Regions from separate parts of the Hydrogenophaga laconesensis genome, predicted to be linked through region 2. Evidence: predicted binding sites of a transcription regulator. Region 2 holds the regulator's gene; each other region holds the start of a gene.
The links. Region 2 encodes LexA, which represses DNA repair genes until DNA is damaged. Its sites were predicted from a motif close to ACTGTATNNNNATACAGT; they were not measured.
Positions count from the first base shown of each region.

Region 1 (2,199 bases), on a different contig from region 2:
ACATGTGGGCCACACCGAAGATCTGCGCCACCACCGCGTTGGTGGGTGGCACGGTGGAGAGCCACAGCATGCCCATCACGGCGGCGAACACATACACGCTCATGGGCGACAGCGGCACCAGCAGGAAGACCGTGATGACGGCGGCTCGCGCGAAGTAGATGAACGCCAGGATGTGCCGCTTGGCCAGGCGTTGACCGAGCACCCCGGCGGCATAGGTGCCGACCACATTGAACAGGCCGATCAGGGCCAGCGCATAGCTGGCCACCTGCGGCGAGAGACCGTTGTCCTTCAGGTAGCTGGGCATGTGCACGCCAATGAACACCACCTGGAAGCCGCAGACGAAATAGCCCGCCATGAGCAGCTGGAAGCTGCGGTAGCGGAAGGCCTCGCGCAGCGCCTGTGCGATGGTCTGCTCCCGCTTCACGGGCACCCCGCTGCCAAAACCGGGTTCGCGCAGGCCCATCGCCAGTGGCACGATCAGCAGCACGACCAAGCCCAGCACCAGCAGGGCCTGCTGCCAGCCGAAATCGTTGATGAGCCAGCCTTCCACCGGCACCATGAGGAACTGGCCGAACGAGCCGGCCGCCGCGGCCACGCCCATGGCCCATGAGCGCTTTTCGGCCGGGATCTGGCGACCAATCACGCCGTAGACCACGGCATAGGTGGTGCCGGCCTGGGCCGCGCCGATCAGCACGCCGGTGGTCAGCGCGAAGGTGAGCGGCGTCGTGGTCAAGGCCATGCCGGCCAGGCCCAGGCCGTACAGCACGGCGCCACCGATCAGCACGCGCGAGGCGCCAAAGCGGTCTGCCACCATGCCGGCGAAGATGCCGAAAACACCCCAGGACAGGTTCTGCACCGCGAGCGCGAAGGCAAAGTTCTCGCGCGTCCAGCCCTGTGCCTGAGTGATGGGCTGCAGCCACAGACCAAAGCCATGGCGGATGCCCATGGACAGGGTGACGATCAAGGCGCCACAGGCCAGCACCTGCAGGGTGGACAGGCGGGGCGGATGGGCAAGGGTGGGGGTGGAAGACATCCGGGAAATGTAGCGAAGAAGGGGGCGTCCTGCGTGTCTCGGCCAGGGCTCGCTGGCTTGAAATTTTGCCCCGCCACTGATGAATCCCATGCATCGCTCCGGGTCAGGTCTGCAAAAGTCTGTATTTGCATACAGTTTTCGGGGCATACAATCCGCCCCCATGGCGACCCAAACACCCAACGAATACTCCGAAGGCTCGATCCGCGTCCTCAAGGGGCTGGAGCCGGTCAAGCAGCGGCCGGGTATGTACACCCGCACCGACAACCCGCTGCACATCATCCAGGAAGTGCTGGACAACGCGGCGGACGAGGCCCTGGCCGGGCATGGCAAGAAGATCAAGGTCACGCTGCACGCCGACCAATCCGTCAGCGTCGAGGACGACGGCCGCGGCATCCCGTTCGGCCTGCACCCCGAGGAAAAGGCGCCCGTGGTCGAGCTCGTGTTCACCCGGCTGCACGCAGGCGGCAAGTTCGACAAGGGCAAGGGTGGCGCCTACAGTTTCTCCGGCGGCCTGCACGGGGTGGGCGTGAGCGTGACCAACGCGTTGGCCACCCGCCTGGAAGTCACCAGCTTCCGCGACGGCCAGGTGGCGCGCATCGCCTTCCAGGGCGGCGACGTGGTCGAACCGCTGGTGACCAGCCCCAAGGGGGCAGACGACCGCAAGCAGGGCACCACGGTGCGCGCCTGGCCCGACGCGAAGTACTTCGAGTCCGCCGCGCTGCCCATGGGCGAGCTGACCCACCTGCTGCGCAGCAAGGCGGTGCTGATGCCCGGCGTCAGCGTGACGCTGATCAACGAGAAGACGAAGGACACGCAGACCTGGCTCTACAAGGGTGGCCTGCGCGATTACCTGCAGCAGACGCTCACGGGCGACCCGGTGATCCCCCTGTTCGAGGGTGAGGGCTTTGCCGACGGCGGGCACGACAGCTTTGCCGAAGGCGAAGGCGCGGCCTGGTGTGTCGGCTTCACCGAAGACGGCCAGCCGGTGCGCGAAAGCTATGTGAACCTGATTCCCACCAGCGCGGGCGGTACGCACGACAGCGGCCTGCGCGACGGCCTGTTCCAGGCGGTCAAGAGCTTCATCGAATTGCACGCGCTGTTGCCCAAAGGCGTGAAGCTGCTGCCCGAAGATGTGTTCGCACGCGCCAGCTACGTGCTCAGCGCCA
Region 1 covers NZ_JAVDWE010000003.1:324,578-326,776, forward strand. Annotated here, with positions in the region: gene J2X09_RS08220 (MFS transporter) at 1-1,033, opposite strand, end outside; gene J2X09_RS08225 (DNA topoisomerase IV subunit B) at 1,194-2,199, shown strand, end outside.
Region 1: J2X09_RS08225 (DNA topoisomerase IV subunit B) is a predicted target of LexA. The motif match lies at 1,152-1,169, and genes of this name have one in related genera.

Region 2 (2,199 bases):
CACGCCACCACCGGCGCGCTGCGCCACCGCAACCGCATCGCTGAGGTTCTGTGGCCCATCAGGCACCAGCGCGGACGCAGGGCGCATGGCGCAAGTGAGCACAACAGGTTTGGCGGGTTGCAGCACGCGTTGCAACAGAAAAGCCGTTTCTTCAAGCGTGTCCGTGCCGTGAGTCACCACCACCGCAGAAACTTCGGGGTTCTGCAGGTGAATGGACACGCGCCGAACCAGGGCCTGCCAGACCGCCAGGCTCATGTCCTTGCTGTCGACCTGGGCCACCTGTTCGACTTCGAGCGCTATGCCAGCCAAACCCGGTACGGCCGACACCAGATCGGCCACTCTCACCTGCCCCGCCACATAACCGACGTTGTCGCCAGCCTGCTGGGCCCGGCCGGCGATGGTGCCCCCGGTGCCCAGGACCACGATCCGTCCGGCCTGTTTCGCATTCACCACTTGCCAACCTCTTGAAACTGGTTAAAAATACAGATACTGGATAAGAAAACAGTGAGCTGATTTCCATGCAGCCCCACCGCTCATCCAAAGCGTTTTCCTCTGGCCCACCGCTCCCGACGAGGTTCCCATGCTAGACATGCCCCACACCGCTCCGAAACTGACCGCCCGCCAGCAACAGATTCTGGAGCTGATCCAGTCGGCCATCGCGCGCACGGGAGCCCCTCCTACCCGGGCAGAAATCGCCAGCGAACTCGGGTTCAAGTCGGCCAATGCCGCCGAAGAACATCTTCAGGCCCTGGCACGCAAGGGCGTCATCGAGCTGGTCAGCGGCACATCCCGAGGGATTCGCCTGCGCAGTGAGGATCTTCAATCCATCAACGATTCGCGTGGGCGCCAGCTTACACTCCCGCTCCCCAGCCTTTCGCAGCTGGTGCTCCCCTTGATCGGCCGTGTGGCCGCTGGCTCCCCCATCCTGGCGCAGGAACATGTGGACCAGACCTACCAGGTCGAGCGCAGCCTCTTCCAGCGGACGCCTGACTACCTGCTCAAGGTTCGTGGCATGTCCATGCGCGATATCGGCATCATGGACGGCGATCTCCTGGCCGTGCAGTCCACCAAGGAAGCGAAGAATGGCCAGATCGTCGTGGCCCGACTGGGCGACGATGTCACCGTCAAGCGGTTCATGCGGCGCCAGCACCTCATCGAACTGCACGCGGAAAACCCCGATTACAAAACCATCGTGGTCGAGCCTGGCGAACCATTCGAGATCGAAGGGCTTGCCGTGGGCCTGATCCGCAACAGTTTCCAGATCTGACCGGCCTGGTCGGCATCGCCTCAGCAGGTGGCGGGCGTTTGGTCCGGGTAGCCACATCAACCGTGGTCCGGGCACATCCCTGCGAAGGCGTCTTATCCTCAATCCTGCCTGTGTCCGACCCCATCCTTGGAGTTTCACATGGGAAAAATCTTCAGCACAAATACATGGCGAGCGCCCCTGCAACTGATTGACTGCTGGCTGCCATCCCCGTCCATCCGCAGGACGCCTGCGGCCAACGAACCGATCGCCACACGCGTGGTGCAACGCTTTGCACGTGCGGGTTGGCTCAAGCAGCATTCGGTCACCAACCCTCCGACAACGCTGCGTGTCGTTCCGCCTGGAATTGAAGATGCAGCGCCGCGTGTTCGCGTGCTGCGGCAGGTCGAGCACACTCCGTCCGCGCGCCACGGTGGTGTCCGTCTGGTCATTTCGGGTCGCATCAACGATGTGTGCGCCGAGCTCGACCGACTGGCCGACCAGGAGCGCCTGCTTTCGACGCGAGCGGCCTGAACACCGAGCCGCCTGCGCGGGTCGCCAGACAAGCGACTCGCGCCAAAGCCCCCGGCTTGTAACGAGGGGTCAACGGCCCGGGGAGCCGGTTTGCCGAGGGCACAATAGCGTCATGAATATCGTGATCCTCGACGACTATCAGGACGCTGTGCGCAAACTGCGATGCGCAGACAAACTGGAACCCTATCCCGCGAAGGTCTTCACCAATACGGTCAAAGGCGTCGGACAACTGTCGGTCCGTCTGCGTGATGCGGATGTGCTGGTGTTGATCCGTGAACGCACGTCCATCACGCGCCAACTGATCGAAAAGCTGCCACGGCTCAAACTGATCGCCCAGACCGGGCGCGTCGGTTCCCACGTTGATGTGAACGCCTGTACAGAACGGGGTATCGCCGTGGCCGAAGGTGTCGGTTCACCGGTCT
Region 2 covers NZ_JAVDWE010000001.1:38,299-40,497, forward strand. Annotated here, with positions in the region: gene J2X09_RS00235 (asparaginase) at 1-450, opposite strand, end outside; gene lexA (transcriptional repressor LexA) at 590-1,267, shown strand; gene J2X09_RS00245 (hypothetical protein) at 1,406-1,777, shown strand; gene J2X09_RS00250 (D-2-hydroxyacid dehydrogenase family protein) at 1,890-2,199, shown strand, end outside.

Region 3 (2,199 bases), on a different contig from region 2:
GCCTTGTCGAAGCGCTGGCGGATCAGGTCGGCCCAGATGCCGCTGCCCCGCATGCGCTGCGCGAAGTCCGCGTCGTAGTCCTTGCCACCGCGCATCTCCTGCACCCGGGCCATCACGCGCGCAGCGCGGTCCGGGTAATGGAGATCCAGCCACTGGCGAAACATCGGGCTCAGCTCCCAAGGCAGGCGCAGCACGGTGTAGAAAGCCCGGCGCGCGCCGGCGTCCCACGCGGCCTCCAGCACCTGCTCCATGTCGTCGGTGATGAAGGGGATCTGCGGTGCCACGCTCACGCCCACGGGAATCCCCGCCTCGGCCAGCGTGCGAAGGGTGCGCAGCCGGCGGTGTGGTGCCGCCGCGCGGGGCTCCAGTGCGCGGGCCAGCCTGCCGTCGAGTGAGGTGATGGTGACGTAGACCGCCGCCAGACCCTGGGCCGCCATGGGCGCGAGGATGTCGATGTCGCGCTCCACGCCGCTTCCCTTGGTGACGATGGCCAGCGGGTGCCGCGCCTCGGCCAGCACCTCCAGCGCAGCGCGGGTCAGGCGCAGTTCGCGTTCGATGGGTTGGTAGGCGTCCGTCACCGTGCCGATGGCCAGCAGGCCGGGCACATGGCGTGGGCTGGCGAGCTCGCGCCGCAACACGGCAGCGAGGTTGCGTTTGGCGATGAGCTTGGTCTCGAAGTCCAGCCCCGGCGAGAGGTTGAGGTAGCTGTGCGTGGGTCGGGCATAGCAGTACACGCAGCCGTGTTCGCAACCCCGGTACGGGTTCAGGCCGAGCATGAAGCCGACGTCCGGCGATTCGTTCTTCGTGATGGCGCTGCGGCAGTCCTCCCAGGTGACCTCGGTGGCGGGGGGCGGTGCGTCATCGCGCGCCTGAGCCGCTTCGTCGAGCGCACTCCAGCCATCGTCGAAGGCCTCGCGCGCATCGCGCATGTAGCGGTGCGCCTGCTGGTGGCTGATGCCCCGGCCCTTGATGGCCTGAATGGGAATGTGGACGTTCGGCATGGTCAAGTCCTGAGTCAGGCAGTTTTTCCCACAATGCGATGGTTTGAACAGATCAACCACTGTACACAAAAACAGTGCTAGAGTGGCACGATTCAGGAGGCTTCATGTCCCTTTCTTCTCCGGCGGCCCCTGCCGCCGACCCCATCGTGTCCGTTCGCGGCGTGAGCAAGACGTACGCGGGCGGATTCCAGTCGCTCAAGCGCGTCGACCTCGACATCCGGCGCGGCGAAATCTTCGCCCTGCTCGGGCCCAATGGCGCGGGCAAGACCACGCTCATCAGCATCATCTGCGGCATCGCCAATGCCAGCGAAGGCACCGTGCTGGCCGACGGGCACGACACCGTGCGCGACTACCGCAAGGCGCGCGAAGTCATCGGTCTGGTGCCACAGGAACTGCACACCGACGCCTTCGAATCCGTCTGGGCCACGGTGAGCTTCAGCCGCGGCCTGTTCGGCAAATCCCCCGATCCCGCCCACGTCGAGAAGGTGCTGCGCGACCTCTCGCTCTGGGACAAGAAGGACAACAAGATCCTCACCCTCTCCGGCGGCATGAAGCGGCGCGTGCTGATCGCCAAGGCGCTGTCGCACGACCCCAAGATCCTCTTCCTCGACGAGCCCAGTGCGGGCGTGGACGTGGAGCTGCGCCACGACATGTGGCGCATGGTGCGCGAACTGCGCGACCGGGGCACCACCATCATCCTCACCACGCACTACATCGAGGAAGCCGAAGACATGGCCGACCGCATCGGCGTGATCAACCGGGGCGAGCTGATCGTGGTGGAGGACAAGGACGTGCTCATGCGCAAGCTGGGCAAGAAGCAGCTCACGCTCACGCTGCAGCACCCGCTGGAGAGCGTGCCCCAGGCGCTGTCACGCTGGCCGCTCGAACTCTCTGGCGCGGGCCACACGCTCACCTACACATTCGACACCCAGACGGAAGAGACCGGCATCGCTGAACTGCTCCGCACCCTGCACGCCCAGGGTATCGATTTCAAGGACCTCCAGTCCAGCGAGAGCTCGCTCGAAGACATCTTCGTGAGCCTGGTCCACAACAAGAAACAGGAAGCGCGCGCATGAGCCTGAACATCCATGGCATCAAGGCCATCTACCGGTTCGAGATGGCGCGCACCTTCCGCACCATCACGCAGAGCATCCTTGCACCGGTGCTCACCACCTCGCTGTATTTCATCGTGTTCGGC
Region 3 covers NZ_JAVDWE010000003.1:61,131-63,329, reverse strand. Annotated here, with positions in the region: gene J2X09_RS06960 (PA0069 family radical SAM protein) at 1-1,001, opposite strand, end outside; gene J2X09_RS06955 (ABC transporter ATP-binding protein) at 1,106-2,077, shown strand; gene J2X09_RS06950 (ABC transporter permease) at 2,080-2,199, shown strand, end outside.
Region 3: J2X09_RS06960 (PA0069 family radical SAM protein) is a predicted target of LexA. The motif match lies at 1,060-1,077, and genes of this name have one in related genera.